Regions from separate parts of the Neisseria chenwenguii genome, predicted to be linked through region 1. Evidence: riboswitches for the same ligand, from Rfam matches in the RefSeq annotation. Region 1 holds a riboswitch; the other holds the start of a gene.
What was found. Region 1 has a riboswitch for thiamine pyrophosphate ahead of thiM (hydroxyethylthiazole kinase). Riboswitches for the same ligand answer to the same signal wherever they lie in the genome.
Positions count from the first base shown of each region.

Region 1 (15,593 bases):
ATTTGAGCGGGTCCAGCCGCAGCCAGCCGGCGGCAATGGGAAGCGCATCGCCGACAACGGGTACCCAGGCAAACAGCAACAGCCACACGCCCCAACGCTCAAACCGGCGCAATACTTTTTCAGACGGCCTCTTACGGTCGGGAACAAGCCGCCCCATGCCGTAGGAAACCATGCTGCCCAAACCGTTGGCCAAACCCGCCGCCAGCCACGCGCCCCAAACCTCCTGCGGGTAGCGGTAGAGAAAAGCGGCGAAAGCGGCTTCGGACGTGCCCGGCAGGATGGTTGCGGAGGTAAAGGCGGAGGCGGTCAGGGCGATGTAGGCGGATAACATGGCTGAAACGGAAAACGGGATGGCGGAGTGTAACAGCAAATCTCCTAAACTACTGATTTTATTTACATCGGTATTTTTGCGTTACATCAAACTGCCGTCTGAAAACCGTTTCGCCACCCTGCGGAAACAACCGTACAAATATTTTATTTTTTCATTTTTTTCATATAGATAGAAGTTTGGCTTCCACCATTCCCTTTTCAGACGGCCTTATCTTTGTAATTTTATATCTTGCAAATGCACAAAATTTCCGTATGATTCCGTTTTGTCGTTAATTTAAGTTAACCCGAGGTTCGGTGTTACTTTTTTGAAATGAAAGGCACAATTAAAATGTCTACGCAAAACCAACAGCAAAACCACACCCCCGCGCTGGTGGTGCTGACCTCGCTGTTTTTCATGATGGGTTTTATTACCTGCATGAACGATATTCTGATTCCGCATCTGAAAGATATTTTCAAGCTGACTTATGTTCAGGCAATGCTGATTCAGTTCTGCTTTTTTACCGCTTACGCGATTATGTCGATTCCGATGGGACATCTCGTTGACAAACTCGGCTATAAAAACGGCGTCATCGGCGGCTTTCTGCTGACTGCGGTCGGCTGTACACTGTTTTATCCCGCGGCGGGCAGCCACTCTTACGCGATTTTTCTGGGTGCGCTGTTTATCCTGGCTTCGGGCGTTACCCTGCTTCAGGTTGCGGGCAACCCGTATGTGACGCTGTTGGCCAAACCGGGCAAAGAGTCGGCCACGCTGACGCTGGTGCAGGCGTTTAACTCTTTGGGTACGACGATTGCGCCGCAAATCGGTGCGTTTCTGATTTTGGGCGATGCGGTTCAAAAAGCCAGCGAAGCCGATAAAATTTCGTCCGTACAGATGCCGTATCTGGGTTTGGCGGGCTTGCTGATTATTTTGGCGATGGCCGTGAAAATGATCAAACTGCCGGATGCTCGCGCGATTGCGCAGGCAGAAACCGAAGCCAACCACGACGGTAAAACCAGCGTTTGGCAATACAAACACTTGGTTTTCGGCGCAGCCGGCATTTTCTGCTATGTGGGTGCGGAAGTATCCATCGGCTCGCTGCTGGTCAACGTCATGGGCCATCTGAAAGGCTTGAGTCACTCCGATGCGGCGCATTATCTGTCGTTTTACTGGGGCGGCGCGATGGTCGGACGTTTCCTCGGTTCGGCCGTCATGACCAAACTTGCGCCCAACAAATATCTGGCGTTTAACGCCACCATGGCGGTTGCGCTCTTGCTGACGGCGATTTTGGTCAGCAACGGCGACGTGGCGATGTGGGCGCTGTTGGCCATCGGTTTCTTCAACTCCATCATGTTCCCGACCATTTTCTCGCTGGCCACCAAAGGCCTGGGCAAATTCACCAGCGCGGCTTCCGGCGTGATTTGTACCGCGATTGTGGGCGGCGCGGTTGTGCCCGTGATTCAGGGTTGGGCTGCCGACAACTACGGCTTGATGATTTCGTTTGTCGTTTCCGCCATCTGCTACGTTTACATTATTTTCTTTGCGGTTCAAGGTTATAAAGCGGATGAGTCGTAACACCCTCTGACCAAACCGCACGGAGCACGCCGTTCGGTATCCGCAATAGAAAGTTCGGGCCGTCTGAAAATGTTTTCAGACGACCCGAACTTTTTATATAAAACAGCAAATTAACAGAATACGCATCGGCTCCGCTAGCGAACCGCCGCCAAACACTCTTTCACCAGCGCGGGACCTTTGTAAATCAGGCCGCTGTAAATCTGCACGGCGCTTGCGCCCAAGCGGATTTTTTCGGCGGCATCGGCACCCTGCATAATGCCGCCCACGCCGATAACCGGTAGCGCGCCGTCGAGGTGTTCGGCCAGAAGTTTCAAAACCCGATTGCTTTTGTCGCGTACGGGCAAACCGCTCAAGCCGCCCTGCTCCTGCGCGAGCGGGTGACTGCCGAGGGCGGTTTTGTCGATGGTGGTGTTGGTGGCGATGATGCCGTCCATTTCCACCGATTTGACCACGCGGGCGATGTCGGCGATTTGGACTTCGTCGAGGTCGGGCGCGATTTTGACGGCGAGGGGAACGTATTTGCCGTGTTGCGCGGCGAGGTTGGCCTGTTTGTTTTTCAGCGTTTCCAGCAAAGCGGCCAATTCGTCGCCGCTTTGCAGCAAGCGCAGGTTTTTGGTGTTGGGCGAGGAAATGTTGACGGCGATGTAACCCGCGTGTGCGTAGGCTTTTTCGAGGCAGATGAGATAATCGTCGGCGGCGTTTTCAATCGGCGTTACCGCGTTTTTGCCGATGTTGATGCCGATGACGCCTTTGTAACGGCTGGCTTCGACGTTTTTAATCAGCGCGTCGATACCGTGGTTGTTGAACCCCATGCAGTTGACGATGGCTTGGTATTCGGGCGCGCGGAACAGACGGGGCTTGGGATTGCCGTCCTGCGGCTTTGGGGTTACGGTGCCGACTTCGACAAAACCGAAGCCGAACGCGCCGAATGCGTCGATACATTCGCCGTTTTTGTCCAAACCCGCAGCCAGCCCGACGGGGTTGGGCAGGGTAATGCCCATCAGCTTGGTCGGGCGGGCGGTGTTGTCGGTAACGGGAACCAGACCGAGCTTTTGCACGGTGCGCAGCGCATTGATGGTCAGATGGTGGATTTGTTCGGGGTCGAATTTGAACAGCAGCGGACGGATCAGGGAGTACATGGCGGCCTCGGATGGGTAGTGAAAATCGGAGGTATTTTAACACTTAAAGGGCAAGGCGGTGAGGCCGTCTGAAACGCTAAATCCGTCATTCCCGCGCAGGAGCGCCACTGTCCGGAGTAAATTCGTAAGACCGTCTGGAAGCCATGCAGGACGTGCTTCTACGAAGCACCATTCTCTCCCTAACCCTCTCCCGCGCAAGGTGCAGGAGAGGGAACAGATTGTAGGAACTTCAAAAAGTAGCGTTGAAAATCAACCGGTTTTATGAGTTTGATTCCAGACAACTTTTTGATATTTCAAAGTTTTCATTTTTTCTGAAACGTCAATTTTGTAACAGTTTGATATTTCAGGAAAATTTATTCCAGACGCCCGGACGGTAGTGCGCGCAGGCGGGAATCCATGGCCCAAAACAGGCAATATTTTGTTTTGAAACAAGTTTCAGGAAATCAAACGTGGATTCCCGCCTGCGCGGGAATGATGTCCGTTGATGAGTTAACCGTTTCAGACGGCCTTTAAGCGGACGTTTCTGATTTGTGCAAAAGTCTCGGTCTTTGTCTGCCTTTTTATCGGGAGGATGTTTACCGTTTGTTTTCAGACGGCATATCCGCCCTGCGGCAGCTTAGTGTGTTTTTATAAAAAATCAGGCCGTCTGAAATTCGGTTACTGAGCGCAGTCGAAGTGTCAGACGGCCTGTGGCAAGGTTAATACGTTTTGTAATACACCACTTGGCTAGGCGAGGCAGAGATGCTGTCGCGCATTTTGTAGCTGTCGAGCCGCTGGATCGGTTTGGCGGCTTTGGGCTTGGCGGTGTTGCCGTTGGTTTTCGGTGCGGCGGTTTTGATGGCGCGCCGTTCGCCCGGTTGCGGCGGGGCAGGCTGGGGAACGGGGCGTTCAAACGGTTTTTCAAGCTGCGGGTTGGCGCGTTCGTGCTGCCATTTGGCGAGCAGGTGTTTGAAGGTTTCGGGGTTTTCGTAGCCGTTGATGATGGCGGCTTGCAGCCAGAAGCAGGCCAGCGTGAGGTTGTAGGGAACGCCCTGTCCGTAGTAATACTGGCGTGCGAGGTGGTATTGGGCGGTGGCGTTGCCTTGTGCGGCGGCCAGCTCAAACCAGTAGGCAGCCTGTCTGGGGCTGATTTTGACACCTTGTCCGTAGCGGTACATCAGCCCCAAACGGGTGGCGGCGCCGATGTGTTGGAACTCGGCGGCTTCGAGAAACAGTTTGCGCGCGCGGTCGTAGTCGATGCTGCGCCCCCGGCCTTCCTGCAGGGCGAGGGCGGTTTGGTAGGCGTTTTCGATGTTTTGGCGCTGGAGGGCGGTTTCTTTGAGCAGGGCGTAGTGCTGCGGGTCGTGCAGGGCGGCGTCGCTGAGGAGTTTTTGGCAGGCGGCGAGGCTGCCGTTTTCGGCGGCGTGGCGGTAGTATTCCTGCGCAGTGGCGGCATCGGCTTTCAAGCCCAAACCGTAGCGGTAGAGGTCGCCCATCAGACGCAGGGCTTCGGGGTGGCCGTATTCGGCGGCTTCTTTGGCGAGCTTGGCGGCGGCCAGCGGGTCGCGTTCGGTCAGACGGCCGGTGAGGTAGTGTTGTGCCAGCTCGGCTTTGGCACCGTCGTCATCGTTGTCGGCGGCGGCTCGGTACCATTGGAGCGCTTCGGGATTTCCTTGTTTGGCCAGCACATCGGCGAGCATGACTTGTGCGGCGATGATGCCTTGTTCGGCTGCGGGTGTGAGGTGTTGCGCGGCGCATGTTAAATCAACGGGCGTGCCGATGCCGTAACGGTAGATTTGACCGAGCTGCCAATGGGCGACGCCCAAGCCTTTTTCGGCGGCTTCATGGTAGAGGTTGCGGGCGCGTTCAAGGTCGGGTTCGCCGGAAAACTGGAAATGGCTGGCGAGGATGTATTGCCCGAAGGGATGGCCTTGTGCGGCGGTTTTCTGCGCCCAGTAAACGGCCTGCGGGTCGTTGCGGTCGTAATAGTATTCGAGCAGGTTGAGTTGGGCGGCGGTCATGCCGTTTTCGGCAAGATTGGTGTAAACAGCCAGATGGCGGTCAAACGATACGCCGTCCATTTCGCGCAGGCGCAGGATGTTGTAGGTGGCGTAGGGATGGCCTTGCGAGGCGGCGATTTCCAGCCATGAAATGATGGCGGGGTGGTCGGGGTTTTGGTGCTCGAGCATAATCGCGCCGACCAGAAACGCGGATTCGGCGTGCCCCTGCCTTGCTGCGCGTTGCAGCAGGGCGAATGCTTCGGGGCTGTCGGGATTTTGTTCCAACAGAGCTTCGGCTTGGCGGTAGAGTGATTCGGGCGTTGCGTCGGTCATGATGGTTTCGGTCGGAAAGCTCAAGAGGAAACATTATACTGGTTTTGGTAAGTTATAGTTAATTAAGGTGGTATGAACGTGGTATTTTTGCGATAAAAGGCCGTTTGAAAAGATAATCGGATGATTCCCGTCTGCAAAACGCCTGACGGAAAGTGCTCCCGACACCCGGCTAAAGCAACCCGGGAGTTTTCAGACGGCCTCTGCGTCCGTTACGCCGCCTGTTGTCTGTAAAAACGTTTTCCGCCTGTTTATTTTTACATTTTCAGCATAAAATTCTATCAAAAAAGCATTTCAAAAATATTTAAATAGCCCCAATAAAATTTTCACCATTTTATTGCGCACAAAAAACCACACCTCCCGTTTGATTACATTAAAATACGCCTTTTTCATCAAGAGGCCGTCTGAACGGCGGAAAACTTATGCAACATTCCGATTCCGAAATCTTTTCTTGGCGCCAACGGCTTCATGCTTTGGGGCCGGGGATTTTGATGGCGTCCGCCGCCATCGGCGGTTCGCACCTGATTGCTTCCACGCAGGCGGGCGCGCTTTACGGCTGGCAGTTGGCGCTGATTATTGTGCTGACCAATCTGTTTAAATACCCGTTTTTCCGCTTCAGTGCGCACTACACGCTCGACAGCGGTAGGAGTTTGATTGAGGGGTATGCGGAGAAAAACCGTTTTTATCTGTGGGTATTCCTGATTCTCGTGTTTTTTGCCGCTACGATTAACGCGGCGGCGGTGGCGCTGTTGACGGCGGTGATTGTGAAAATGGCGCTGCCGGGGCTGAGCGTTTCCAACGATGTGCTGTCGGTTGCTGTGATCGGCGCGTGTATTTTGATTTTGCTGGCAGGTAAATATAACGCTTTGGACAGCCTGTCGAAAATCATCGTCGCCAGCCTGAGCGTGGCAACCGTGATTGCCGCGGCAGTTGCGGCTTCGCGCGGGATGCAGATGGCGCCCGATTTTGTCGAACCCTCTCCGTGGAATCTGGCGGCTTTGGGCTTCATCATCGCGCTGATGGGCTGGATGCCCGCGCCGATTGAGATTTCGGCGATCAACTCGCTTTGGGTGACGGCGCGTCAAAAAGAAGATCCGGTCGGCTACCGCGAAGGGATGTTCGACTTCAACGTCGGTTTTATCACCAGCGCGGTGCTGGCGGTGATTTTTCTGGCGCTTGGCGCGTTTGTACAATACGGCAACGGAGAAGAGGTGCAGATGGCGGGTGCGAAATACATCGGCCAGCTTGTGAATATGTATGCCGTGACCATCGGAGACTGGTCGCGCCCGCTGGTGGCGTTTATCGCCTTTGCCTGTATGTTCGGCACGACGATTACCGTTATCGACGGCTACGCCCGCGCGATGGCCGAATCGGTGCGCCTGGCCGGCGGTAAAGACAGCTTCGGCAACAAAGCCTTAATCGGCTGGATTCTGTGGGTCGGCTTGTCCGGGCTGGCGCTGATTTTGTGGTTCAACAGCGCGTTGGCCGAACTTTTGAAATTCGCCATGATTACCGCTTTTCTCGCCGCGCCCGTGTTTGCCTGGCTGAACTACCGGCTGGTGCGCCACGACGAAAAACACAAACTTTCCGCCGGCGTGACCGCGCTGACCATCGTCGGCATGATTTATCTGGTGGGCTTTTCAGTGTTGTTTTTGCTGAACTTTTTGGGTATTTTGGTTTGATTGCCGGTTAAAAAAACGAGGCCGTCTGAAAACTTTCAGACGGCCTTTTGCATTCCAACCGGCGCTTACAATACCTTCACAATGCTTTCGCACAAATAATCAATGTTGTCATCGGTAATCCCCGCCACATTGATGCGGCCGGAACGTACGGCGTACACGGCAAACTCGTTTTTCAATCGGTCGACCTGTTCGGGCTTCAGGCCGCTGAATGAAAACATTCCGTTTTGTTCCATAATGAAATCAAAGTTTTGCGCCGCGCCTTTGGCTTTGAGCGTTGCCACGAATTTTTGGCGCATGGCTTTGATGCGCCCGCGCATTTCGTCGAGCTCCGCCACCCATTGCGCTTTGAGCGCGGCGTCTTCCAACACCAGCGCGACGGTTGCGCCGCCGTGGGAAGCGGGATTGGAATAGAGCGTGCGGATAATGGTTTTGACTTGGCTGAACGCGCGGTTGGCAGTTTCTTCATCGGCGGCAACGACGGTAAACGCGCCGACGCGCTCGTTGTACATGCCGAAATTTTTGGAATACGAGCTGGCGACGAGCAGCTCTTTATTGAGCCTGGCAAACGCGCGCAGGCCGTTGGCATCGGCTTCGAGGCCGTTGGCAAAGCCTTGGTAGGCAAAGTCGAACAGCGGCAGCCAGCCTTTTTCGGCCGACATTTCCGCCAGTGTTTCCCATTGCTCGGGCGTGGGATCGATGCCGGTCGGGTTGTGGCAGCAGCCGTGCAGCAACACCACATCGCCCGCTTCGGCTTGGCTCAAATCCTCAATCAGACCGTCCCAATCGAGGCCGTGCGCGGCGGCGTCGTAATAGCGGTAATCGCGGATATTGATGCCGACGGCTTTGAAAATGGCGTTGTGGTTCGGCCAGGTCGGATTGGAAATCCAAACGTTTTTCACGCCGGTTTGGCGTTTGACAAACTCGGCGGCAATGCGCAACGCGCCCGTTCCGCCCAAGCTCTGCGCGGTTTTGGCGCGTTTGGACGCAACGATTTCGTGATCCGCGCCAAACAGCAGGTTTTGCGTTTGCGCGTTATAGGCGGCGATGCCGTCGATGGTCAGGTAATTTTTTGTGGTTTCGCCGGCCAACAGACGCGCTTCCGCTTCTTTCACGGCTTTCAGAATCGGGGTCTGCCCCGCGGCGTTTTTATACACGCCTATGCCCAAATTGACTTTTCCGGGGCGGGTTTCGGCTTTAAAGGCTTCGCCCAAACCCAAAATCGGGTCGGCAGGCGCGGCTTCGATACGGTCGAAAAACATGGCTGACTCTTTCTGAATAAAGGGTTAAGAAACTGTAAATTCCTACGGATTTTACGCCTGTTGAGGCCGTCTGAAAACGGGCGCAACGGGATTTTTCCAGCGGAAACTTGGGGATTTTCAGACGGCCTGCGGCGGGTGGGAAAATCAAAAAAGGCCGTCTGAAAAACCGCCCTACCCCCGCAATGCCGCTACCGCCGCCGCAATATCCGCCGCGCGCGTAATCGCGGAAACCACCGCCACGCCGTCCACGCCTACCGTGCGCACTGCCGCTGCCTCGTTCACACCGATGCCGCCGATGGCGGCCAGCGGTTTGTCCACACCCGCTTGCCGGATGGCGCGGATAAAGTCCAAACCCGTTTGCGGCGAAGCATCGTCTTTGGAAACGGTCGAAAAAATCGGACCGGCGGCGAAATAGTCGATGCCGTCTGAAAGCGGCAGGCTTTTTTCAATTTCCGCCATATTCGAATGCGACAAACCGAGAAACAGCCGGCCTTGACACAAAGCCGCCGCTTCCGCCGCCGGCATATCCGACTGACCGATGTGCACGCCGTCGGCGCCCAGTTCCAAAGCCAGATAAACATCATTATTGACTACAAACGCAACGCCGTAGCGGCGGCACAAATCGCGGCAAGCCGCCGCCAGCGCGCGCATCCGTGCTTCATCGGTCAACGAGCCTTCGCCTTTTTCGCGAAACTGGTAACAGCTAATCCCCGCACGCAACGCCTGCTCCAACACGCCGAGCAGGTTTTCCTCGGGCAACGCGCCGAGATGGCGGCAGTCTTGCGTGCCGGCGACAAAATAAAGGTTGAGGATTTCGCGCATTTTTTGCGGATTCATAACGGGTTCTCCTGATGGATTCAGACAGCATGAAAATGGGTAAAAGGCCGTATGAAACTTTCACAGACGTTTCTTAATTTGTGCAAAGGTCTCGGCCTGTAAATATTTGTGGGAACAAAAGGCCGTCTGAATATTCTGCCACGCTCCAAACAGTCCGAACAGCAGCGGCTTGAGCCAAACCTAAAACAAAAAATCTTTTTCCGGATCAAATTGTTCCAAACCGATTTCGTTTCTATCCAACCCGAAACATGTAGGCCGGGCTTCAGCCCGGCCTACACATCGCAACCGACATTTGTTCAAATTCAAACAGCGTTCTCCCACGGGAGAGGGAACAGATTCGTGGAGCTCCAAACATTTCAGACGGCCTTTTGTCGTTTTCCGCGCCTCAATCCCTATACGCCCAATGGTTCACCGGCCCGTGTCCCGCGCCGATTTCCAGCGGGTTTGAGATGGCGGCGGTGATGAAGTTTTTCGCGGTGCCGACGGCTTCTTTGATGCTGAAACCTTTTGCCAGCTCGGCAGTCAGGCAGGCGGAAATGGTACAGCCCGTGCCGTGGGTGTGGCGGGTCGGGTAGCGTTCGGCGTTCAGCTCCAGCATTTCGCCGTTTTCGGCAAACAGCCGGTCGGTGCAGCTCCGGCTTCCGCTGCCGTTCAGATGGCCGCCTTTGATGAGGACGTTTTTCACGCCCGCGTCTTGCAGGATTTTCGCGGCGCGCGCGGCGCTTTGGCCGTCTGAAATTTCCACGCCCGTGAGCGCGTAGGCTTCGGGCAGATTGGGCGTGAGCACTTCGTCCAACGGCAGCAGGCGGCGTTTCATCGCTTCCACGGCGGAATCCTGCAACAGCGGCACGCCGCCTTTGGCGATCATCACGGGATCAAGAACGAGCCTGCCGAAACGGCAGTTTTGCAGGCTGTCGGCCACGCATTCGATGATGTCCGCCGTGCCCAACATGCCGATTTTGAACGCGCGGATATGGAAATCGGCGCGCACGGCTTCGATTTGGGCGCGGATAATGTCGGCCGGCAGAAGGTGTATTGCCGACACGCCCTGCGTGTTCTGCGCGGTTACGGCGGTCAGCACGCTGGCGCCGAACACGCCGCGCATTTGGAAGGTTTTCAAATCGGCCTGAATCCCGGCGCCGCCGCCCGAGTCGGAACCGGCAATGGTCAGGGCTTGGACGAATTCGGAAGTTTCGGTTTGGGTGTTGCTCATGGTGTTTCTCCTGTTTTTTTAAAATGGTTTTCAGACGGCCTTGCGGTGTGAAACCGGTTCAGCCGTTAAAGCATTACAGCCGGATTTGCCGGGTTAAAGCCCGGCCTGCGTCGGAAATCCCAACAGTTTTCAGACGGCCTCAACCCGCGCCATCCGTTCCACATCTTCCGCCGTGAGCGCCGCAAGCGCGTCAACCAGCTTCACGCCGAAGGTGCCGCTTTGCGTTTCCGCCAGCCCCGCCGCCGCGCGTTCGCCTGCCACGGCATAGACGGTGCAGGCTTGGGTTACAGCGTTTAGAGAATCCGCCCTCTCCGCCACCGCCAGAAACGCGGCGATAACCGAGCCGAGCAGGCAGCCCGAGGCGGTGATTTTCGGGAACAGCGGCGTGCCGTTTTTCACGGCAAACGTGGTCAGGCCGTCTGAAACATAATCCGTAGCGCCGCTGACCGCCGCGATGCAGCCGTATTGCGCCGCCACTTTTGCCGCAATCTGCGCCGCATCCGCCGCACCGCTGCCCGCATCCACACCCTTACCTTGCCACGCCTGACCGGCGATAAACACCATTTCCGCCGCGTTGCCGCGGATGGCGGCGAACTTCACTTCCGCCAACAGCCGCGCCACGGTTTCGCGGCGCAAAGCCGTCGCCGCCGCACCGACGGGATCGAGCACCACCGGCACACCGCGCGTATTCGCCGCCTCACCCGCCGCCAGCATCGCGGCTATGGTCGGCTGCCGCAGCGTGCCGATATTGATCAGCAACGCGCCGCAAATGGCGGCCATATCGGCCATTTCCTCGGTTTCGTCGGCCATAATCGGCGACGCGCCCAGCGCGAGCAGGCCGTTGGCGGCAAAATATGCGGCCACGGCGTTGGTGATGTTGTGCACCAAAGGATTCTGCACACGTACTTGGTTTAAAAGGGAAAATTTCATATCGGTTCCATTTTGGGTTTGGCGGGGTTTCAGACGGCATGAGTTTTTTTGAACATCAAAAAGGCCGTCTGACACTTCGACTGCGCTCAGTGCAAGAATTTTTACGGACGTCATTCCCGCGCAGGCGGGAATCCACGGTTAAAAACCAGCAATGTATTTTTTTGAAACAGGTTTCAAAAAAACCAAACGTGGATTCCTGCCTGCGCGGGAATGACGTCGGTTGAAGAATTAACTTTTTCAGACGGCATGACGGCAGGTATTTCTTATTTTTAACCCCTCCAATCTTTAGCGCTTGGGGCCGTCTGAAAAACAAAAAAGCACAACCCGCGCAGGTTGTGCCCTTTGTTCTGCCGCATCCGCAAAGCTGCGCGGCAGTTGAGTTTCCTACGCCGGTACTGACCGTATCAGGTTCACGGGTATCATCTCAGCGGCTGCGCCGCACCCCGACTCTGCCGCCATCTTAGCAAAGAACCGCACGCGCGGGAAACCGTTTCAGCGGTTCGGAGCAAGCCTCTCCTGATTCAAATCAAACAACCTGCCGTTTAACTTTACAGGCGCTGGAATGAGGCGGGGAAAAGTAATATTCTTTCAAAACCCGAACCTACGGAGAATAGATTTTATGAACGTACACGACATCAGACGGCAGTTTGCCGCCGTTTTCAACGAAGAAGCCGACGCGGCGTTTTTTTCGCCCGGCCGCATCAATCTGATCGGCGAACATACCGACTACAACGGCGGCCATGTGTTCCCCTGCGCGATTACGCTGGGAACGTACGGCGCGGCGCGCAAACGTGCCGACGGGATGCTGCGCTTTTATTCGGCCGATTTTGCGGATGCGGGCGTGATCGAAGTGCCGCTTGCGGATCTGCGTTTCGACAAGGCGCATTCGTGGACGAACTATCCGAAAGGCGTGATTAAGTTTCTCCGGGAGGCCGGCTGCCGCATCGATACGGGCATGGACATGTGGGTGTGCGGCAACCTGCCCAACGGCGCGGGGTTGTCGTCCTCGGCTTCGCTGGAAATGCTCACGGGCATTATTGCGGAAAAACTGTTCGGTCTGGACGTCAGCCGTTTGGATTTGGTCAAAACAGGCATGAAGACGGAAAACGAATTTATCGGCGTCAAATCGGGTATCATGGATCAGTTTGCCATCGGTATGGGCAAAAAGGGGCACGCGCTCCTGCTGGATACGGGTACGCTGGAATACAGCACGGTGCCGCTGGACTTGCAGGACAACGTGATTGTCATCATGAACACCAACAAACGCCGCGAGCTGGCCGATTCCAAATACAACGAGCGGCGCGGCGAATGCGAAGCGGCGGTGGCCGAACTCAATACGCTGTTGAATATCAAAACCTTGGGCGAACTCGACCGGCAGACGTTTGACGAATACGGCTATCTGATTCGCGACGGCGCCCGCCTCAAACGCGCCCGCCACGCGGTTTGGGAAAACTGCCGTACAACCGAAGCCGAAGCGGCGCTGCAAAACGGCGATCTGGCCAAGTTCGGCCGTCTGATGAACGCTTCGCACGTTTCGCTGGAACACGATTACGAAGTGACTGGCCGCGAGCTGGATACGCTGGTACACGCCGCCTGGGCGCAACCGGGCGTGGCGGGGGCGCGCATGACGGGCGCAGGTTTCGGCGGTTGCGCGATTGCCATCGTCGCCAAAGCGGAAGTCGGCGCGTTTCAGGAAAACGTGGGCAGAATCTATACCGAAGCCGTCGGCTATGCGCCCTCGTTTTACATTGCCGAGGTTTCGGACGGCAGCCGCGTGCTTGACGAAGATGCGGAGGCATAGGCCATGAAGCTGATTGAAGCGTTTGCCCGCGCCGTCATTGCCCAAAGCAGTTACGGAGAAGAGGATTTCGTTTACCTCTGCAACCGCGTTCTGGCACTGGTCGGCGAAGGCGGGGACGGCGCAGATAATGTGCCGTCTGAAAACCTGATCGATCTGAAAGACGCGCTGGTGGCGCTGGCGGCGGCCAACGGTAAGGCGGGTGAAACCGCCGACGAGCGGGAATGTCTGGGCGCGGCGCTGATGGATTTCATCACGCCGCCGCCGAGCGCGGTCAACCGCCGTTTTTACGAGCAATACGCCGACGACCCTGCCGGCGCGGTGGCGGCGTTTTATGAATTGAGCAAACGCAACGACTATGTCAAAACCAAAGCCGTTGCGAAAAACATCTACTACACCGTGCCGACCGGATACGGCGATTTGGAAATCACCGTCAACCTCTCCAAACCCGAGAAAGACCCCAAAGCCATTGCCGCCGCGAAAAAAGCCGCACCCTCGGGCTACCCCGCCTGCCAGCTCTGTATGGAAAACGAGGGTTATCAGGGGCGCATCGGCTACCCCGCCCGCGCCAACCACCGCATCATCCGCATGGATTTGGACGGCGCGCCGTGGGGTTTCCAATATTCTCCCTATGCCTATTTCAACGAACACAGCATCGTCCTCGACACGCGCCATGTGCCGATGGTTATTTCCCGCCGAACGTTCGCACGCCTGCTCGCCATCACCGATTTCCTGCCCGGCTATTTCGCAGGCAGCAACGCCGACCTGCCCATCGTCGGCGGCTCGATCCTGACCCACGACCACTACCAGACCGGCCGCCACACCTTTGCGATGGAAAAAGCGCCGGTGGAAAAAAGTTTTACCTTTGCGGGTTTTGAAGACATCCGCGCGGGGATTGTGAAATGGCCGATGTCGGTCATCCGCCTCAACGGCGGCGACAAAGCCCGCCTGACCGACCTGGCGGAAAAAATCCTCCAAGCCTGGCGCGGCTATTCCGACGAAAGCGCAGACGTCATTGCCGAAAGCGGCGGCGAACCGCACCACACCGTTACCCCGATTGCCCGCCAAAAAGACGGCGGCTACGAATTGGATCTGGTTCTGCGCGACAACCACACTTCGGCCGAATTCCCCGACGGCGTGTACCATCCGCACCCCGATGTCCAGCACATCAAAAAAGAAAACATCGGCCTGATCGAAGTTATGGGGCTGGCCATTCTGCCGCCGCGCCTGAAAGACGAAATGCGCGAAGTGGAAAAATTCCTGCTCGGCCGACCCTGCGGCGTCGAGGGCTACCACCTAGGCTGGGCAGGCCGTCTGAAAGCGGAACACCCCGCCGTTTCTTCGGAGGCGGAGGCGCAAAATATCGTGCGCCAATCCGTCGGCAGAATTTTCGCCCGCGTATTGGAAGACGCCGGCGTCTATAAACGCACGTCCGAGGGCATGGCGGCGTTTGTACGTTTTGTCGAAAGCGTGGGCATTCTGTAAAATCAGGCCGTCTGAAAACGGATTTACTTTTTCAGACGGCCTCATTCAAAAATGACCGGTTACATTAAAGGAAACAGACATGACCGTATTGGTATTGGGCGGCGCGGGCTACATCGGCTCGCACACCGTCGACCGCCTCGTTGAAGCGGGAAAAGAAAAAGTCGTCGTCGTCGATAATCTGGCCACCGGCCACTGCGCTGCCGTCCATCCCGACGCAACGTTCCTCCAAGGCGATTTGGCCGACAAAACCTTTATGCGCCAAGTATTTGCCGAATATCCCGACATCGACGCCGTCATCCATTTCGCCGCCTTTTCGCTGGTGGCCGAATCGATGGCAGAACCGCTGAAATATTTCGACAACAACACCTGCGGCATGGTCAGCCTCTTGGAAGTGATGAACGAATGCGGCGTCAAACGCATCGTCTTCTCCTCCACCGCAGCCACCTACGGCATTCCCGAGCGTATGCCCATCCGCGAAGACGACCCGCAGAAACCGATCAACCCCTACGGCGAAAGCAAACTGATGATGGAAACCGTGATGCGCTGGTCGGATCAGGCATACGGCATCAAATTCGTGCCGCTGCGCTATTTCAACGTTGCCGGCGCCAAACCCGACGGTTCCATCGGCGAAGACCACCACCCCGAAACCCACCTGCTGCCGATTATCCTCCAAGTCGCGCAGGGCAAACGCGACAAGCTGATGATTTTCGGCGACGACTACAACACTCCCGACGGCACCAACATCCGCGACTACGTCCACCCATTCGACCTGGCCGACGCGCACATCCTTGCCGTCGACTACCTGCGCCGCGGCGGCGAATCGACCGCGTTCAACTTGGGCTCATCCACCGGTTTTTCCAACCTGCAAATCCTCGAAGCCGCCCGCAAAGTCACCGGCAAACCGATACCCGCCGAATTCGCCCCGCGCCGCCCGGGCGACCCCGACACGCTGATTGCCGCGTCCGACAAAGCCCGCAGCGTCTTGGGCTGGCAGCCGCAGTTTGACGACATCGGCAAAATCATCGAAACCGCCTGGAAATGGCATTCCACCCATCCGAA
Region 1 is NZ_CP022278.1:544,286-559,878, forward strand. Features, by position in the region: gene BG910_RS02695 (YqaA family protein) at 1-331, opposite strand, end outside; gene BG910_RS02700 (sugar MFS transporter) at 659-1,882, shown strand; gene BG910_RS02705 (quinone-dependent dihydroorotate dehydrogenase) at 2,017-3,021, opposite strand; gene BG910_RS02710 (tetratricopeptide repeat protein) at 3,720-5,333, opposite strand; gene BG910_RS02715 (NRAMP family divalent metal transporter) at 5,753-7,012, shown strand; gene BG910_RS02720 (amino acid aminotransferase) at 7,078-8,271, opposite strand; gene thiE (thiamine phosphate synthase) at 8,443-9,108, opposite strand; gene thiD (bifunctional hydroxymethylpyrimidine kinase/phosphomethylpyrimidine kinase) at 9,494-10,321, opposite strand; gene thiM (hydroxyethylthiazole kinase) at 10,451-11,251, opposite strand; TPP riboswitch at 11,616-11,707, opposite strand; gene BG910_RS02740 (galactokinase) at 11,871-13,052, shown strand; gene galT (UDP-glucose--hexose-1-phosphate uridylyltransferase) at 13,056-14,534, shown strand; gene galE (UDP-glucose 4-epimerase GalE) at 14,614-15,593, shown strand, end outside.

Region 2 (15,593 bases), 110 kb from region 1:
TTCCTGGCTAACAGTTTGCGCAATAAAAAACTGGTCGGCCGTTTTACCGCCAATTTCCGCGCCCAATGCAAATTAAATGCGGAAATTTATCACGAAATCAATAAATTGGATGTCCGTAGCGGAAGCGAACATCTGCAAGTCGACCATGTTTACATTTCGCGCCACGGCATTTTCGTGGTCAATACCCCCAACCAACAGGGCTTGATTTGGGGCGACAAAAAAGACGGACTTTGGACGCAGCGTTACCACAAAAGCGAATCGCAGTTTCCCAATCCGCTGCGCCAAAACCAGCGCTACATCGAAGCGCTTTCCAAACAGCTTTCGCTGCCGCAGCAGGTTTTCTTTTCTGTCGCCGTGTTCGGCAAAAACTGCCGCTTCCAAACCATGATGCCCGATAACGTGGTCGAATCGTTTGATTTTGTGGAATACGTTTCCCAATACGAAGAGATTCTGCTGAGTGACGAAGAAGTCGTCCAAATCAGAAAGACCTTGGAAACCAATGAGTTTGATGTGGTGTTTGCCAAGCAAAGTGTGGGTGTTTATACGCTGTAAACGGAGATATAGTGAATTAAAATAAAAAATCCACTTCGTTGGCTGCGGCTGAGCCCAAAGAGGACGATTCACTGAGGCGCTGAAGCGCCAAGTTCATCTGTCCCGTACTACCCCGTACTGTCTGCGCTTTGCCGCCTTGTATCTTTCTTATTTTATTTCACTATACAAAATAGGGGAAAGGCCGTCTGAAAATACATTGTTTTCAGACGGCCTTGTTTTTCATTCCCTCAATAAATCAGCGTTTTACCCCGCTCAAACGCGCCCAGCTCTCATCGGTTACGGCGGGGTCGAGGTCGAACCATTGGGCGTAAATTTCACTCAATTCTTCAACCTGTTCATCAAGCAGGCCGGACAACACAATCCGTCCGCCCTGTTTGGTGCGGGCGGCAAGCATATCGCCGAGCATGCGCAGCGGGTTGGCGAGGATGTTGGCGACAACGACGTCGAATTGCCCTTCCGGCAGGCCGTCGGGCAGGTAGAACTGCGCATCGGTATTGTTTTGCGCGGCATTGTCGCGGCTGGCGCGGATGGCCTGCGGGTCGATGTCTACGCCGACGGCGGAACCTGCGCCGAGTTTCATCGCGGCGATGGCGAGGATGCCCGAGCCGCAGCCGTAGTCGAGTACGCTTTCGCCTCCTTTGAGTTCGCCGTCCAGCCATTGCAGACACAGGCGCGTGGTCGGGTGGCTGCCCGTACCGAACGCCAAACCGGGGTCGAGCTGGAGGTTGACCGCGTTGTCGTCGGGCGCGTCGTGCCACGAGGGGGTAATCCAGAGGCGCTCGGAAATCTGAATCGGGTCAAACTGCGCCTGCGTCAGGCGCACCCAGTCTTGGTCTTCGAGGGTTTCGGCGGTGTAGGGCAGTTCGCCCAAGCCGCATTCGGCAGCGGCTTTTTGAATGATTCCGGCGACGGGATCATCTTCGCCGAACAGGGCGATGACCTTGCTCTGCTGCCAGATTTGTTCGGTCGGCATTCCCGGTTCGCCGAAAATGGCCTGCTCGTTTTCCGTGCCGGCGTAGGCGTCTTCGATGGCGGCGGACAGAGCGCCGTGTTCCATCAGGGCGTCGGCGAGGCGTTCGGCGGCGGTGTCGTTTACGGTAATGGTGGTTTGTCGGTAGGGCATGGGTGGCTTTCGGATAAGGCCGTCTGAACCGGTTGCTGAGCGCAGCCGAAGCATCAGACGGCATGAAAATAATTGATAAACGGCGGCCGAAACCGCCTGATGTGCGGCTATTTTAACGGATTGGCGGCGCTTGAAAAAGGCCGTCTGAATTTTTCAGACGGCCTTGATTTTGTTGCGGATTATTTTTCCAACTTCGCTTTGCGCTCTTCCAGCCAGTGTTCCAGATAGTGGATACTGACGCCGCCTTCGGCGAAACCGGGGTCGGTGAAGAGGTCGCGGTGGAGCGGGGTATTGGTTTTGATGCCGGTCACGGCCAGTTCGGCCAGCGCGACACGCATTTTCGCCATGGCCTGTTCGCGGGTTTTGCCGACGACGCAGATTTTGCCGATTAAGCTGTCGTAATACGGCGGAATGCGGTAACCCTGATAGATGTGGCTGTCCACGCGGATGCCGAAGCCGCCGGGGAGGTGGCAGCTTTCGATCAGGCCGGGGCTGGGGATGAAGTTGTACGGGTCTTCGGCGTTGATGCGGCATTCGAACGCGTGGCCGGAGATTTTGATGTCTTTCTGCTTGTATTGCAGCGGCAGACCGCTTGCGATGCGGATTTGTTCCTGCACAATATCGACGTTGGTAATCAGCTCGGTAACGGGATGTTCGACCTGTACGCGGGTGTTCATCTCGATGAAGAAAAACTCGCCGTCTTCGTAGAGAAATTCAAACGTACCCGCGCCGCGGTAGCCGATGCGTTTGCAGGCGGCGACGCAGGCTTCGCCGATTTTTTTGCGCTCGGCTTCGCTGATGCCGGGGGCGGGCGCTTCTTCGATGACTTTCTGGTGGCGGCGCTGGAGCGAGCAGTCGCGTTCGGCGAGGTAAACGGCGTTGCCGTGTTCGTCGGACAAGACTTGGATTTCGACGTGGCGCGGGCGTTGCAGGTAGCGTTCCATGTAAACCATCGGGTTGCCGAACGCGGCACCTGCTTCGGTTTTGGTCATTTCGACGGAGCGCAGCAGGTCTTCTTTTTTCTCGACCACGCGCATACCGCGGCCGCCGCCGCCGCCGGAGGCTTTGATGATGACGGGGAAACCGACTTTGTCGGCGGTTTTGAGGATTTCGTCGGGGTCGTCAGACAGGGCGCCGTCCGAACCGGGTACGCAGGGCACGCCCGCTTCGATCATGGCGTGTTTGGCGGAAACTTTGTCGCCCATCAGGCGGATGGTGTCGGCGCGAGGGCCGATGAAGACAAAACCGGATTGTTCGACCTGTTCGGCAAAATTGGCGTTTTCCGCCAAAAAGCCGTAGCCCGGGTGGATGCCGTCGGCACCGGTGACTTCGGCGGCGGCGATGATGGCGGGGATATTGAGGTAGCTTTGTGCGGAAGCGGCCGGGCCGATGCACACGGATTCGTCGGACAGCTTGACGTGCAGGCTGTCTTTGTCGGCTTCGGAATGCACGGCGACGGTGGCGATGCCCATTTCGCGGCAGGCGCGCAATACGCGCAGCGCGATTTCGCCGCGGTTGGCGATTAAGACTTTTTTCAACATGATGATTTTCCTTTGCTTTCAGACGTCCTCTGCTTCAGCATGATGCCGTCTGAAAATGTTTATCCGAATGTTTCGCGGGCGGTTTGAAGGGGAAGCACGCCTCGAAAAACGTTCAGACGGCCTGCCGCATTTTTGGATGCAGAGGCCGTCTGAAAAATATTATTCGATGATAAACAGCGGCTCGCCGTATTCCACAGGCGTGCCGTTTTCGACCAGAATTTCTTTGACCACGCCGGATTTTTCGGCTTCAATTTCGTTCATCAGTTTCATCGCTTCGATGATGCACAGCGTATCGCCCGCTTTCACGCTTTGGCCGACTTCGACAAACACAGGCGAAGTCGGGCTCGGTGCGCGGTAGAAAGTACCGACCATCGGCGATTTCTGCGCGTTGCTCAAATCGCGTGCGGCGGGCGCTGCTGCGGCAGTGGGAGCAGGGGAGGCGGCAGGCGCAGCGGCAACAGCCTGAACCGGTGCGGGCGCGGCGTAAACGGGCTGTGCGGCGGCGGCGGTGCGGGTAATGCGGACTTTTTCTTCGCCTTCGGTCACTTCGATTTCGGCGATACCGGATTCTTCAACCAAATCAATCAGTTTTTTCAGTTTGCGCAAATCCATGTTGTGTTCCTTTTTAAAACGGCCGGATGCCGTGGATAGAATACATTGGGAGAAAACGGAAGTTTTCGGGAAAGTTTTTCAGACGGCATTTGGATGCCGTCTGAAAAACCGGAAATTGAATGTAAAGAACGTTTTGTCTGTAAGATTTAATCGGGTTATTTTCCCGAAGTTGTTTGTAAATGTCCAGCAAAATATCCGAAGTTGTCGGCATTTTTCAATAAAACGCGCAAACGGCGTTCCGCTTTGCCGGACAAGAGCATCTATTCTAATCCTTTGCTTTTGCGGGGGAATGCGACCGTCTGAACGCAAATTTCGAGGCATCGGAAAGATGCGTATAATAACGGCGTTTTTCAAAAAAATTACTAAAGTTATGGATATTTCCGATTTCGATTTCGCCCTGCCCGAAGCGCTGATTGCGCAACACCCGCCCGAAACACGCGGCAGCAGCCGCCTGTTGGTCGCGCTGCCCGATTCGCCGCTGCAAGACGCGCAGTTTGCCGATTTGCCCGATTACGTCGAAGCGGGCGATGTTTTGGTATTTAACAATACCAAAGTGATGAAAGCGCGGCTGTTCGGCCAAAAAGAAAGCGGCGGCAGAATCGAAGCCCTGATCGAGCGGGTATTGGACGAACACACCGCGCTCGCCCACATCCGCGCCTCGAAATCGCCGAAAGCCGGCACCGTATTGCTGTTTGAAGGCGGCATCCGCGCCGTCATGACCGAGCGCGCGGGCGAACTCTTTACCCTGAGTTTCGACGACAGCCGCAGCGTTTACGAAATCCTCGAGCAAAACGGCAAACTGCCGCTGCCGCCCTATATCGAACGCGCCGCCGACGACAAAGACGACAGCCGCTACCAAACCGTTTACGCCAAACATCAGGGCGCCGTTGCCGCCCCGACCGCCGGCCTGCATTTTACCGGCACGCTGCTGGACAAACTGCGTGCCAAAGGCGCTCTCACCGCCGAAGTGACCCTGCACGTCGGTGCAGGCACGTTCCAACCCGTGCGCGTCGAAAACATCGCCGAACACAAAATGCACAGCGAATGGTTTGACGTCCCCGCCGAAACCGTTGCCCTGATTGAAGCCGCCAAAGCGCGCGGCAGCAAAATTTGGGCAGTCGGCACCACCTCCGTGCGCGCCCTCGAATCCGCCGCCCGCGAAGCAGGCCGTCTGAAAGCAGGGCGCGGCGACACCGATATCTTCATCACCCCCGGCTACCGCTTCAACGTCGCCGACCGCCTGATTACCAACTTCCACCTGCCCAAATCCACGCTCCTGATGCTCGTCAGCGCCTTTTCCGGCATGGAGCACATCCGCAGCGTTTACCGCCACGCAGTCGCGCAGGAATACCGCTTTTTCAGTTACGGCGATGCAATGCTGCTAGGGCGGAAGGAGTAGGTTTTCAGGCGGCATAAGCGGGCATCAAGCCCCTGAAAACCCTTTAAGCGCAACCCGCAAGGGCGGGGTTCGCAGCATAGGTATCCGCACAATTCAAAGCAGATTAGGGTGTAGGTCGGGCACTTTTGCCCGACAATCTGTCGAAATCTCCACACCACCTTAAATTTCCAGCGTCGGGTAAAAACGCCCGGCCTACCTTTTGCCACACCTGCCGTCAAAACATTCAGACGCCCTTTCAAAACTCATTTGTATGATGCTTTTTAAAAACCGCTAATCCATACAGGTGCTTAAATCCGTTTTCAGACAGCATTTTTACAATACTTTGGAATATATAGAATATCCCCTCTACTAAAGTTTCAATCCGCATCTTGATTTGTTTGTTCTTTATGTTAAATTACCTACTATTGCTTTTATTATTGAAACTTTAAAAAAATGAAAAATCAAAACGTCCAACCAACCAACCAACCAACCAACCAACCAACCAACCAACCAACCAACCAACCAACTGACGGCTGATGCAGCCGCGCAGCCCGAAATCCTTGCCGCAGCGCCTGCGGCCGAATCCCTCCCCGCAGAAACGCCCGTCGAACCCCTCTCCTCACGCGTACCCGCGCCGCAGACATCCCCGTCCGGATACGTTCCCGCCGTTCAAACCGAAGCTGCGCTGGAAGAAACCGTCCGCCAAGTTCAAGCCGAAGAAATTACCGAAACCGCTCCCAGCTACCGCCCGCTGAAAATCGCCGGCGGCCTCTTGGCGCTCGGCATCCCGCTGGCGTTTGCCGGTGGAGGCGGAAATTCAGACGGCAATCCGCCTGATTCAGACAGCAATGCCGGCAACAACGCCGCCGGCAATTCCCAAAGCGGCGCCGCACAAAACACCCCGTCAGCCGAAACGCCGCAAACCAGCGATGCAACGGCGGCGGACGGAGCCCAAATACCCGCACCCGAACAGCCCGAAATCCACACCACCCGTATTCTCTACAAAGACGGCATCATCGTCACCCGCAGCGCCGAAGCAGGCCGAGAATTGGATTTGTCGGTGCTGGAATACCGTGAGGCGGGTGTCAGGCCGTCTGAAAAGAATGAGATTATCCGCAATAAGCCGTCAGATGAATCAATTGCTTACTTAAACGGTTTTGTCAGCACGCATGTCGATTCATCAAAAGATAATCTTCAAGCCTCGTATAAGGCAGATACCGACGGCGACGGCCTGATTGACAGCAAAGACCGCTATCCGGATATGTGGAACGTTTCCGACCGCGATTTGCGGATGTTTTCCACGCTGGCTTATGCCACAGAAGGCAAAACTGCCATGCAGCAGGCTTTTGATGGCGTGGGCAGCATCGAAATTGATTCTGTCAAAGCAGATCTAAACGGTCAGGTGGACATCAGCGAATACCAAGGCCATTGGGATGTTTTATCAGTTGTCAGCAAAGGTGAGTTTTTCGGCAGCGGTTTGGATTACACCATATTCGGCAACGGCAAAAAAGCCGACGGCTCTTACCAAAATATCGTGGTGGCCTTCCGTGGCACAAAAGGCTTGCAGGATGCGACTGCCGGATTGAAGCTGGCTCAAGGCAATACGCCGACCCAAGCCAAGCAGATGGATGAAATTATTAGCACGCTGGAACAATACAATCCCGACCATGTTTATTCGACAGGGCATTCTTTGGGCGGCTATCTGGCTCAGTATTTTGCCACCTATACGGTGCAAAATTCCCAGTTTAAAGACGAATTTGTCCGCAGCGTGTTATTCAACACGGCCAAAATCATTACCGACGGCAGTCCGACTCCGGATTTAGTGGCGGCTGCGGCGCGTTCCGAACAGTTTGCACAAGAACGGATTTACGATGCACGTTTTACCAACCAATCGGGTGTTACCTATAAAACCAATTCTTATGTGATTGAAGGCGAATGGTTAAGCAGCGGCGATGTTCCGACTACATATCAGACGGGTGCTGCGGTGGCAGCTACTGCCGCAACCGCAGCTAAAGGAGCTGCAACAGGCGGATTCTTGGCTCTCGTAGGAGGTCTGGTTGCAACTATCGCAACAGGTGGTGCGGCTGCGCCTTTGATATTGGCGGGAGCAAAAGCAGGCGCGGCGGTAGGCGGAACAATCGGCGGAGCTCAGGGCGCCGGAACAGTTTTAGGCTTTGATGGCTTGGGAACCTATAAAAACACTATCTTCCTGAAAAATACCGCCGCAAATAAAGACGGTTGGGACAAACACGCATTGGCCAATTTCTACGAAACCAGTACCGAAGTCCAAAAATATTTCAGTCAAGGCTACCGTGTGGATAAAAATCAAAAAGCTGCATACGAAGCACAGGACTTTGACCGTGATGGGTTGAACGACTATGACGAATTACGCATAGATACTTCCGCCTACACCAACGACACCGACGGCGACGGTTTTTCAGACGGCCTTGAAGCCAAACTCGGCTCAGACGGCACAAAAGCGGATGTTACACCTTACGCCACCGCCTCCCCGGCCGAGACCGCCGACTTGCGCCCGATAACCGCCGTCGTGCAGACCGAAGATTCAGACGGCAATGTCGTTTCCACTAAAGCCGTCGAGCTGACCGCCACGCAGGAAGCGGACGGTACGGTTGTGTACAGGCCGTCTGAAAATGCGGCGGAAACCTCCATCGATTTGGGTAAAGACAAATTCGACTGGAGCGCGTTTGGCAACCAAACCCACAACGGCGAAGCGGTATTGCTCGGTACGTCGGGCGACGAAACGCTCACAGGTTCAAGCGGCAGCGACCGCCTGCTCGGAAGTTTGGGCAGCGACACCGTAACCACGGGCGCAGGCCGCGATACCGTTGTGTTTAGTGCGGAGGACATCCGTGAAGGCAAAACCGACCGTATTACCGATTTCGACATCACGGAAGACCGCCTAGACCTCTCGGGCTTGCGCAGTCTGTTTGGCGATGCGGCGGACGGCTTCGATTGGGGCAGCGTATTCGGAGACCGAATCGTGTTCGACAATCAGGCGCATACCTTGGCCTACCGTGATGAGGCCGGCGTATCGACGGTGTTTGCGCAGTTCGACAACGGCGCGGAAATGACCGCCGTGCAGATTATCGGTTAGGCCGTCTGAAAAGTCCGACTGCCTGTCGAAACCGGATAACGGCGTAGGTCAGATTCCCGAATCCGACGTTTTCAGGATTGGCATTAAACGTCGGATATGGGTATCCGATCTACGGGGTTGTAAAGCTGTAAACCGGATTTGCATCCGATTTACATTTTATTGTGGGATTTCCCATATAAAATTTTAAACTGAAGGAAACAAAATGAATAAAACCCTAACCGCCGCCGCACTTTCCGCCGTACTCGCCCTTTCCGGTTGCGCCTCCGTCGCTCTTGCGCCGCAGGAAGCCTCAGCCGCAGCGAAAACCTTCAACCTGCCCGCCGAAGGCATGGCCGGGCTGTATGTGTATCGAGATAGTTTTGTCGGACAGGCACTCAAAAAAGATATTTGGGTGGACGGAAAATGTTTGGGTGAGTCTTCCAATAAAGTATTTTTCCGCACTGAAGTAGCGGGAGGTCAGTCTCATGAGATTGCCACTGAATCTGAGTTTTCGCCCAATAAGCTGACTATCGCTGCCGAAGCAGGCAAAAACTATTTTGTCCGTCAGTATATTAAGATGGGCGCATTCGTCGGTGGTGCACATGTGGAACTTGTTGATGAAGCGCAGGGCAAAGCAGCAGTTTCCAAACTGAATCTTGCTACGCAGGGAAATTGCAGCAAACCTGCTCAGTAAATAAACAGCGTAAGGCCGTCTGAAAATCCGGTTACAAACGTAGCCGGAATATTCAGACGGCCTTTGCGCATTTTCAATATTATTTGCCGCGTACGCCGGCCAGTTTCCTCACGATTACCGTCACCACAAACACCGCCGCCATCACCGGAAAGGTCATCCCCAGCGGTGTTTCGCCCGTCATCAAGTTCCGATAGAGCACAAAGCCTGCGAGCCACAGTACCAGCCCGACAAAATCAAACAGCTGCCGCGATACATCGTGTTTCAGCACAAAATAATCCGCAATCAAAACCGCCGCCATCGGCGCAAAAATCGAGCCGCTAACCGGCAGGAAATTCTCATACTGCGTTACCGGCAGCGCCGCCTGTTTCGCCGCCCCGTACCGAACGAACGGCACACCGTCTCCATCGCGCCCAGTCCCGTTTTCGCGCCAATCAAAACCGCCTGAACGCCATGCGCCCAGCCCGGCGGCGCGAAGAAGGTGCCGGTCAGAATTTCGGTTACGGAAACCGCCGCCAAACCGGATGAGGCCGTTGGCGGAAGTGGATAGGGGTTTTTGTGCGGACATGGGGTTCTCCTTTAGGAAGTTGGTTTTTTTTTTGTAGGTTTTCAGACGGCATTTAGGTGTTGTGTTTTGAAAAACAGTTGAGGCCGTCTGAAACAGGCCGTCTGAAAAATTTTCTAACGCGCGGTGGTTTGATCTGTAAATGTTCGGCCTGCTGCAATCTGCTCCCTCTCCCGCCGTAGCGGGGGAGGGCCGGGGTGGGGCAGCTCTCTTCCTGGAATGGTAAATTTTTCTGAAAACCTCGCAGGACGTACTTCTACGAAGCACCACCCTCTCCCATTGGGAGAGGGAATGGGTTTGTGAAACTTCGGGTGTTTCAGACGGCCTTCGGGCATTTGGCGTTTCCAATATTCCAAAACTTATTTCAAAACTTCAAAACACCCGCCAACCCCACCCGTTCAATCCCCTTCACAAGGCTGTACCAAAACCCACGGGGCGACGACGACGGCCCACATTTCGCGGTTGTCCGCCAGAAATTCGCGTGCCTGTGTTTCGGTGACGAGGCCGAATTTTCCGGCTTCCATCAGCGCGGAAAGGGCGGCAGTGTTGTCGTCGGCCATGTGTTTGGCGGTTTCGACCAAGTCCAAGTCGGGGGAAACGTACACGGCGGCGCCGCGGGCGAAGTGGATTTGCAGCTCCTGCCAGCGGATGCGGGCGGTTTCGGCGTTGAGTTTTTCGCTTAGAAGTGGGGCGGTCATGGTTATGCTCCTGCGGGTTGTTAGGCCGTCTGAAAAAGGGCAACCGCCTGTTTTCAGACGGCAGAAAACAGGCGGTTTCGATGATGCTGAAACTCCCCACGACAGGATTAACTGTATCGGGTGCAAAGGGTTTTTCTCAGCCGCGCCGCGCGCAGCACCCCTGTTTCTGTTGTAGCGGATTGTAGCAAAAGGGCAGGCCGTCTGAAAATAGGGCGGAATGCGTTTGCACGGAAAATGTTATACAATATCATCTTTTCTGCCAACCTTAAAACGGTTTTCAGACGGCCTTATCCGCCTGCGCGATGCCGTCTGAAACCTGAAAAAACGTCATGAATTCAATACTTCTCACCGGCCTTTTGCAACGCCTGCTGATTGCCTCCGCCGCCATTGCCGCGATTTGCGGCGTTTATTTTTGGGCGGTCGGCGCATGAGTATCCTTGTTGAAAACCTGACCGTCAGTTATCAGCGCCGACCCGCCGTCCATCACGTTTCCGCCGAGTTTTCAGACGGCAGTATGTGGGCGGTGTTCGGGCCGAACGGTGCGGGCAAGTCCACGCTGCTCAAGGCGGTGATGGGTTTGCAGAACGCCGATACCGGCCGCGTGTCGTGGCAGGGGCTGGCGCGCCGCGACATCGCCTATCTGCCGCAGCAGTCGGAAATCGACCGCAGCCAGCCGATGACCGTTTTCGAGCTGGCGGCGATGGGGCTGTGGTACGAAATCGGCTTTTTCGGGCGCGTCAATGCCGCCCGGCGCGCGCGCGTGTATGCCGCGCTGGAACGCGTGGAAATGCGCGATTTTGCCGAACGGCGGATTGCGCATCTGTCCAACGGCCAGTTTCAGCGCGTTTTGTTTGCGCGGATGCTGGCGCAAAACGCGAAATTTCTGCTGCTGGACGAGCCGTTCAACGCCGTCGATGCGCGCACGACTTACGCGCTGCTCGATGTTTTGCGCTGCTGCAACCAAGACGGGCAGGCCGTGATTGCGGTGTTGCACGATTACGAACAAGTGCGCGCCTATTTTCCGCAAACGCTGCTGCTGGCGCGCGAGAAAATCGCGGCGGGGGCGACGGAAAAGGTGTTGACGGACGGGTTTCTGCTTCAGGCCAATGCGGCGGTGCAGAAGCAGGAGTCGGCGGATTGGTGCGGGGTTTGAGGTTGTCGGGATGCTGTGGATTTCAGACGGCGTAGGTACGGTTAGCCGCCCGAAGGCGGCGTAACCGTACAAATCCGCTTTTTTCAGACGACATCAGCAGACATTTTCAAATCGCGTAGTGCGTACGGTTACGCCTTCGGGCGGCTAACCGTACCTACGATGCACATCTTTTTGATGATCTGGCCCGTCGCCATCGTGCAAATTATAAAACGACGTGCATTAACGCATCCGCCGTTTTCAGACGGCTTTCTCCATTTTTGAAAAACACTATGAATATCAATGAATTAATCCTTTTTCCGTTTGCCGAATTCGACTTTATGCGCTATGCGCTGGCGTCGGTTTTCTGCCTCGCGCTGAGTGCGGCGCCGGTGGGGGTATTTTTGGTGATGCGCCGCATGAGTTTGGTCGGCGATGCCTTGAGCCACGCGGTTTTGCCGGGGGCGGCGGTCGGTTATATATTTGCCGGTTTGAGCCTGCCGGCGATGAGCGCGGGCGGGTTTGCGGCGGGGCTGCTGATGGCGCTGCTGGCGGGCTTGGTGAGCCGTTTTACCTCGTTGAAGGAAGATGCGAATTTCGCCGCGTTTTATCTGACGAGTTTGGCGGTGGGCGTGGTTTTGGTGAGTAAAAACGGTGACAGCGTCGATTTGCTGCATCTGCTGTTCGGCTCGGTTTTGGCGGTGGACGTGCCCGCGTTGCAGTTGATTGCGGCAGCGGCGGCGGTAACGCTGCTGGTGTTGGCGGTGATTTACCGTCCGCTGGTTTTGGAAAGCATCGACCCGCTGTTTTTGCAGGCCGTCGGCGGACGAGGCGGGTTTTGGCACGTTGTGTTTCTGATTTTGGTGGTGATGAATCTGGTGGCGGGTTTTCAGGCGCTGGGGACGCTGATGTCGGTAGGGTTGATGATGCTGCCGGCGATTACGGCGCGGCTGTGGGCGAAAAGTCTGGGCGGATTGATGCTGCTGTCGGTCGCGCTGGCGCTGGTGTGCGGCTTTGCGGGATTGCTGTTTTCCTATCACGTCGAGATTCCGTCGGGGCCGGCGATTATTTTGTGCTGCGGGGTGTTGTATGCGCTGTCAGTGGTGTTCGGCCGAGAGGGCGGGCTGCTGGCGAAGTGGCTGCGGGGTCGGAAGCACAGGGTTGCTTGAGCGGGATAGAAAGGATAAAGGCCGTCTGAATATTTCAGACGGCCTTTCATCATACCTGATACCTGGCGGCTATTCCTTCAGACGGCTTTCCAAACGCTCGATACACGCGCCCAAATGTTTGCGCAAAATTTTCACCGCGCGGTTGCGGCGGCCGCTGACCAGCAGGTCGAGGATTTCGCGGTGTTCGGAATGGGTGGTGGTGTTGATCGGGCGTTTTTCGCGGCGTTTGGTGTCGAAAACCGCCACAATCAGCGACGAGCGGGCGCACAAAGTATTGATGATTTCAAACAAAACATTGTTATCGACCAAACGCGCCAATTCGACGTGAAACGCATTGGCCAGGCGGTTCCAGCCCACGCGGTCGCCCTTGCCCGAAGCCGCTGCTTCCTGTTCGGTCATGGCGTAAAGCGGCTTGAGGCGCTCGGCCAAATCGGGCATTTCGACGAGCAGGTCGATAATCATGGTTTCCATTTCGATGCGGGCGTTAAACACGTCCTGCATCTCTTTCATGTCGGGAACGTGGACAAACGCGCCGCGGTTGGGCTGCAAATCGACGATTTTATCGTGCGCCAGCAGCGACAGCGCGCCACGTACGGTATTGCGCGAGCAGACCATCCGGCGGCAGAGTTCGGATTCGGTGAGCTTGTTGCCGGGCAGTAAAACATGGTCGGTGATGCCGTCCAAAATAGACGCATAAACGCGGAACAGTTCGGCATCGTGGCGCTCTTCCAGAATGAGCGACGAGGTGGTCGGGGCGGCGGACAATCGGGTTTCGTTATTCATATGATGCTCGAATCAGCGGTTTCAGACGGCATGATTGTTTACAACAGGCCGTTAAATTGTTGACAATCCAAAACAAAGTCTGCACAATGCTTTTCCATAAACGCCAAGATATAAAGGCAAGATTAGAGAGAAAACAGCAGCTTGAAGCGGCAGACATATTCGCAATCGCAGCGCGAATATGTCTGCCTTTTCCGTTTGCGCACATTATAACCCGAGCGGCGTGTTTCCACCTGTTTTTCAGACGGCACAAGCCTGGGGCCGTCTGAAAAAATCACACTTCGGCAATTTCAAAACTGTGGCTGACTTTCGCCGCCTTGCCCAACATAATCGACGCCGAGCAGTATTTTTCCGCCGACATCTGCACCGCGCGCGCGATTGCGTTTTCCTGCAAATTACGGCCTATCACTTTGAAATGGATATGGATTTCGGTAAACACGCGCGGCGCTTTGTCGGCGCGCTTGGCCGTTACCGTGGCTTGGCAGTCGGCAATATCCTGACGCTGTTTTTCCGCAATCATTACCACATCGATGCTCGAGCAGCCCGCTACACCCAGCAGCAGCATTTCCATCGGGCTGGGGCCGCGCTTGGCCGCACCTTCCGCCGCCGCGCCTTCCATTACCACGCTGTGCCCGCCCTCGGTGGTGCCGACGAAACACATTCCGTCCAGCCATTTTGAAGTTACCTGCATGATTTTTCCTTCTTGAACATGAATGAAATCTGCCGGACATTGTAAACAATTTCAGACGGCAGATACAGGAAAAAGGCTGTCTGAAAATTTTTCAGACAGCCTCATCCCGAAAACAAGGCCGTCTGAAAACGGGTTAGTGCCCGCTCATGGGCACAAACGGCCGGTCGTCGGGGCCGGTGTAGTTTGCGCTCGGGCGGATGATTTTGCCGTCGTTGCGCTGTTCGATGACGTGGGCGCTCCAGCCGGTGGTGCGGGAAATCACAAAGGGCGGTGTGAACATGGCGGTGGGGAGGCGTTCGGCAATGTTGAAGATCAGCATTTCGTCGCCGGATTCCTGCGGAAGTTCGTGCGCGACTTCTTTAATCACGACGTTGCACGGGTCGGAAATGGTGTACACGGGGAGGCCGAAACCAGTGATATCAATACAGCATGATGCTGCCTAGGATGGAGATGAGTTTGTCGGCGATTTCGCGCGCTTCGCTCTCGGGCATGGTGTAGAAGCTGAGTGCGGATACGCCGGTGCGTATCACGTCCATCGGGTGGGTGGCAGCGGGCAGATGCTCATCCTGAAAAAAGTGTGCAGTTATCCCTTCTGCAACCAGCGGAACGCTGCGCAATCACTTTATTGCAATCACTCACACAGCCCCCGCGGCGCTGGAAAACAGATAAAAAACAGAAAATACAGAAAACGGTTCAAGCCGTTGGGAAGACTCGGGAAATCCGGAGGCCGTCTGAAAAGACGGCGGCAGATTGATGGAGAAATGCAAAAAGATAATGCTTTCTGGTCATGATGATGTTCCTTTGTAGAATGTAGTTTGATGTGGTTTTTGTTGGTTTTGAAAAAATCTCAGCGATAAATTTTGCCGTGTCAAACACTTTTTTCTGCTTGCCCGAAAACAAAATTCAGATAATTTCTTAATGAAATCAAATTGTTTTATTCAATAAGAAAGAATGAAACAGCCAAACGCCCGTCTGCCGCTGCTTTATGCAGGGCAACCGGCAGGCAAAGCAGAAAACATTGAATTTCAAACTTCTTTGAAAACAGGCGTTTGGTAATATAAAAGGCCGTCTGAAAGCGGCAAACTTTCAGACGGCCTGACTCATTTCAAGCAGCGTTTAGCCGCCCAAATACCAAAATTTGCCTGCCCACAACACGGCGACCACCCATACGATCGGCGGCACGTCTTTGCTGCGGTTACACAGAAGTTTGATCACGGCGTAGCTGATGAAGCCGATGGCGATGCCGTCTGCAATCGAGTAGGTAAACGGCATGAACACGATGGTCAGAAACGCGGGCGCGGCTTCGGTCATGTCGTCCCAGTCGATTTCTTTCGCGCTGCGCAGCATTTGCGTGCCGACGTAGAGTAGCGCGGGCGCGGTGGCGAAGGCGGGTACGCTCTGCGCCAGCGGAGAGAAGACCAGGCAGGCCAGCATCAAGACGCCGACGGTGACGGCGGTCAGCCCCGTGCGCCCGCCTGCGGATACGCCTGCGGCGCTTTCGACGTAAGGCGTGGTGGAAGAAGTGCCGAGCGCGGCGCCGGCGACGATGGCGGTGGAATCTGCCAAGAGC
Region 2 is NZ_CP022278.1:659,238-674,830, reverse strand. Features, by position in the region: gene BG910_RS03275 (nuclease-related domain-containing protein) at 1-552, shown strand, start outside; gene prmA (50S ribosomal protein L11 methyltransferase) at 788-1,675, opposite strand; gene accC (acetyl-CoA carboxylase biotin carboxylase subunit) at 1,855-3,216, opposite strand; gene accB (acetyl-CoA carboxylase biotin carboxyl carrier protein) at 3,376-3,828, opposite strand; gene queA (tRNA preQ1(34) S-adenosylmethionine ribosyltransferase-isomerase QueA) at 4,199-5,227, shown strand; gene BG910_RS03240 (M10 family metallopeptidase C-terminal domain-containing protein) at 5,979-8,321, shown strand; gene BG910_RS03235 (DUF2846 domain-containing protein) at 8,524-8,994, shown strand; gene BG910_RS13140 (hypothetical protein) at 9,074-9,559, opposite strand; gene BG910_RS03225 (DUF2288 domain-containing protein) at 9,955-10,254, opposite strand; TPP riboswitch at 10,331-10,426, opposite strand; gene BG910_RS03215 (metal ABC transporter ATP-binding protein) at 10,682-11,407, shown strand; gene BG910_RS03210 (metal ABC transporter permease) at 11,677-12,552, shown strand; gene BG910_RS03205 (GntR family transcriptional regulator) at 12,622-13,335, opposite strand; gene BG910_RS03200 (OsmC family protein) at 13,607-14,023, opposite strand; partial or broken gene BG910_RS03195 (citrate/2-methylcitrate synthase) at 14,157-14,441, opposite strand; gene BG910_RS13135 (hypothetical protein) at 14,443-14,640, opposite strand; gene BG910_RS03185 (NCS2 family permease) at 15,140-15,593, opposite strand, start outside.
Region 2: linked by a shared signal. The riboswitch ahead of BG910_RS03225 (DUF2288 domain-containing protein) and the one ahead of thiM (hydroxyethylthiazole kinase) in region 1 are both predicted to bind thiamine pyrophosphate.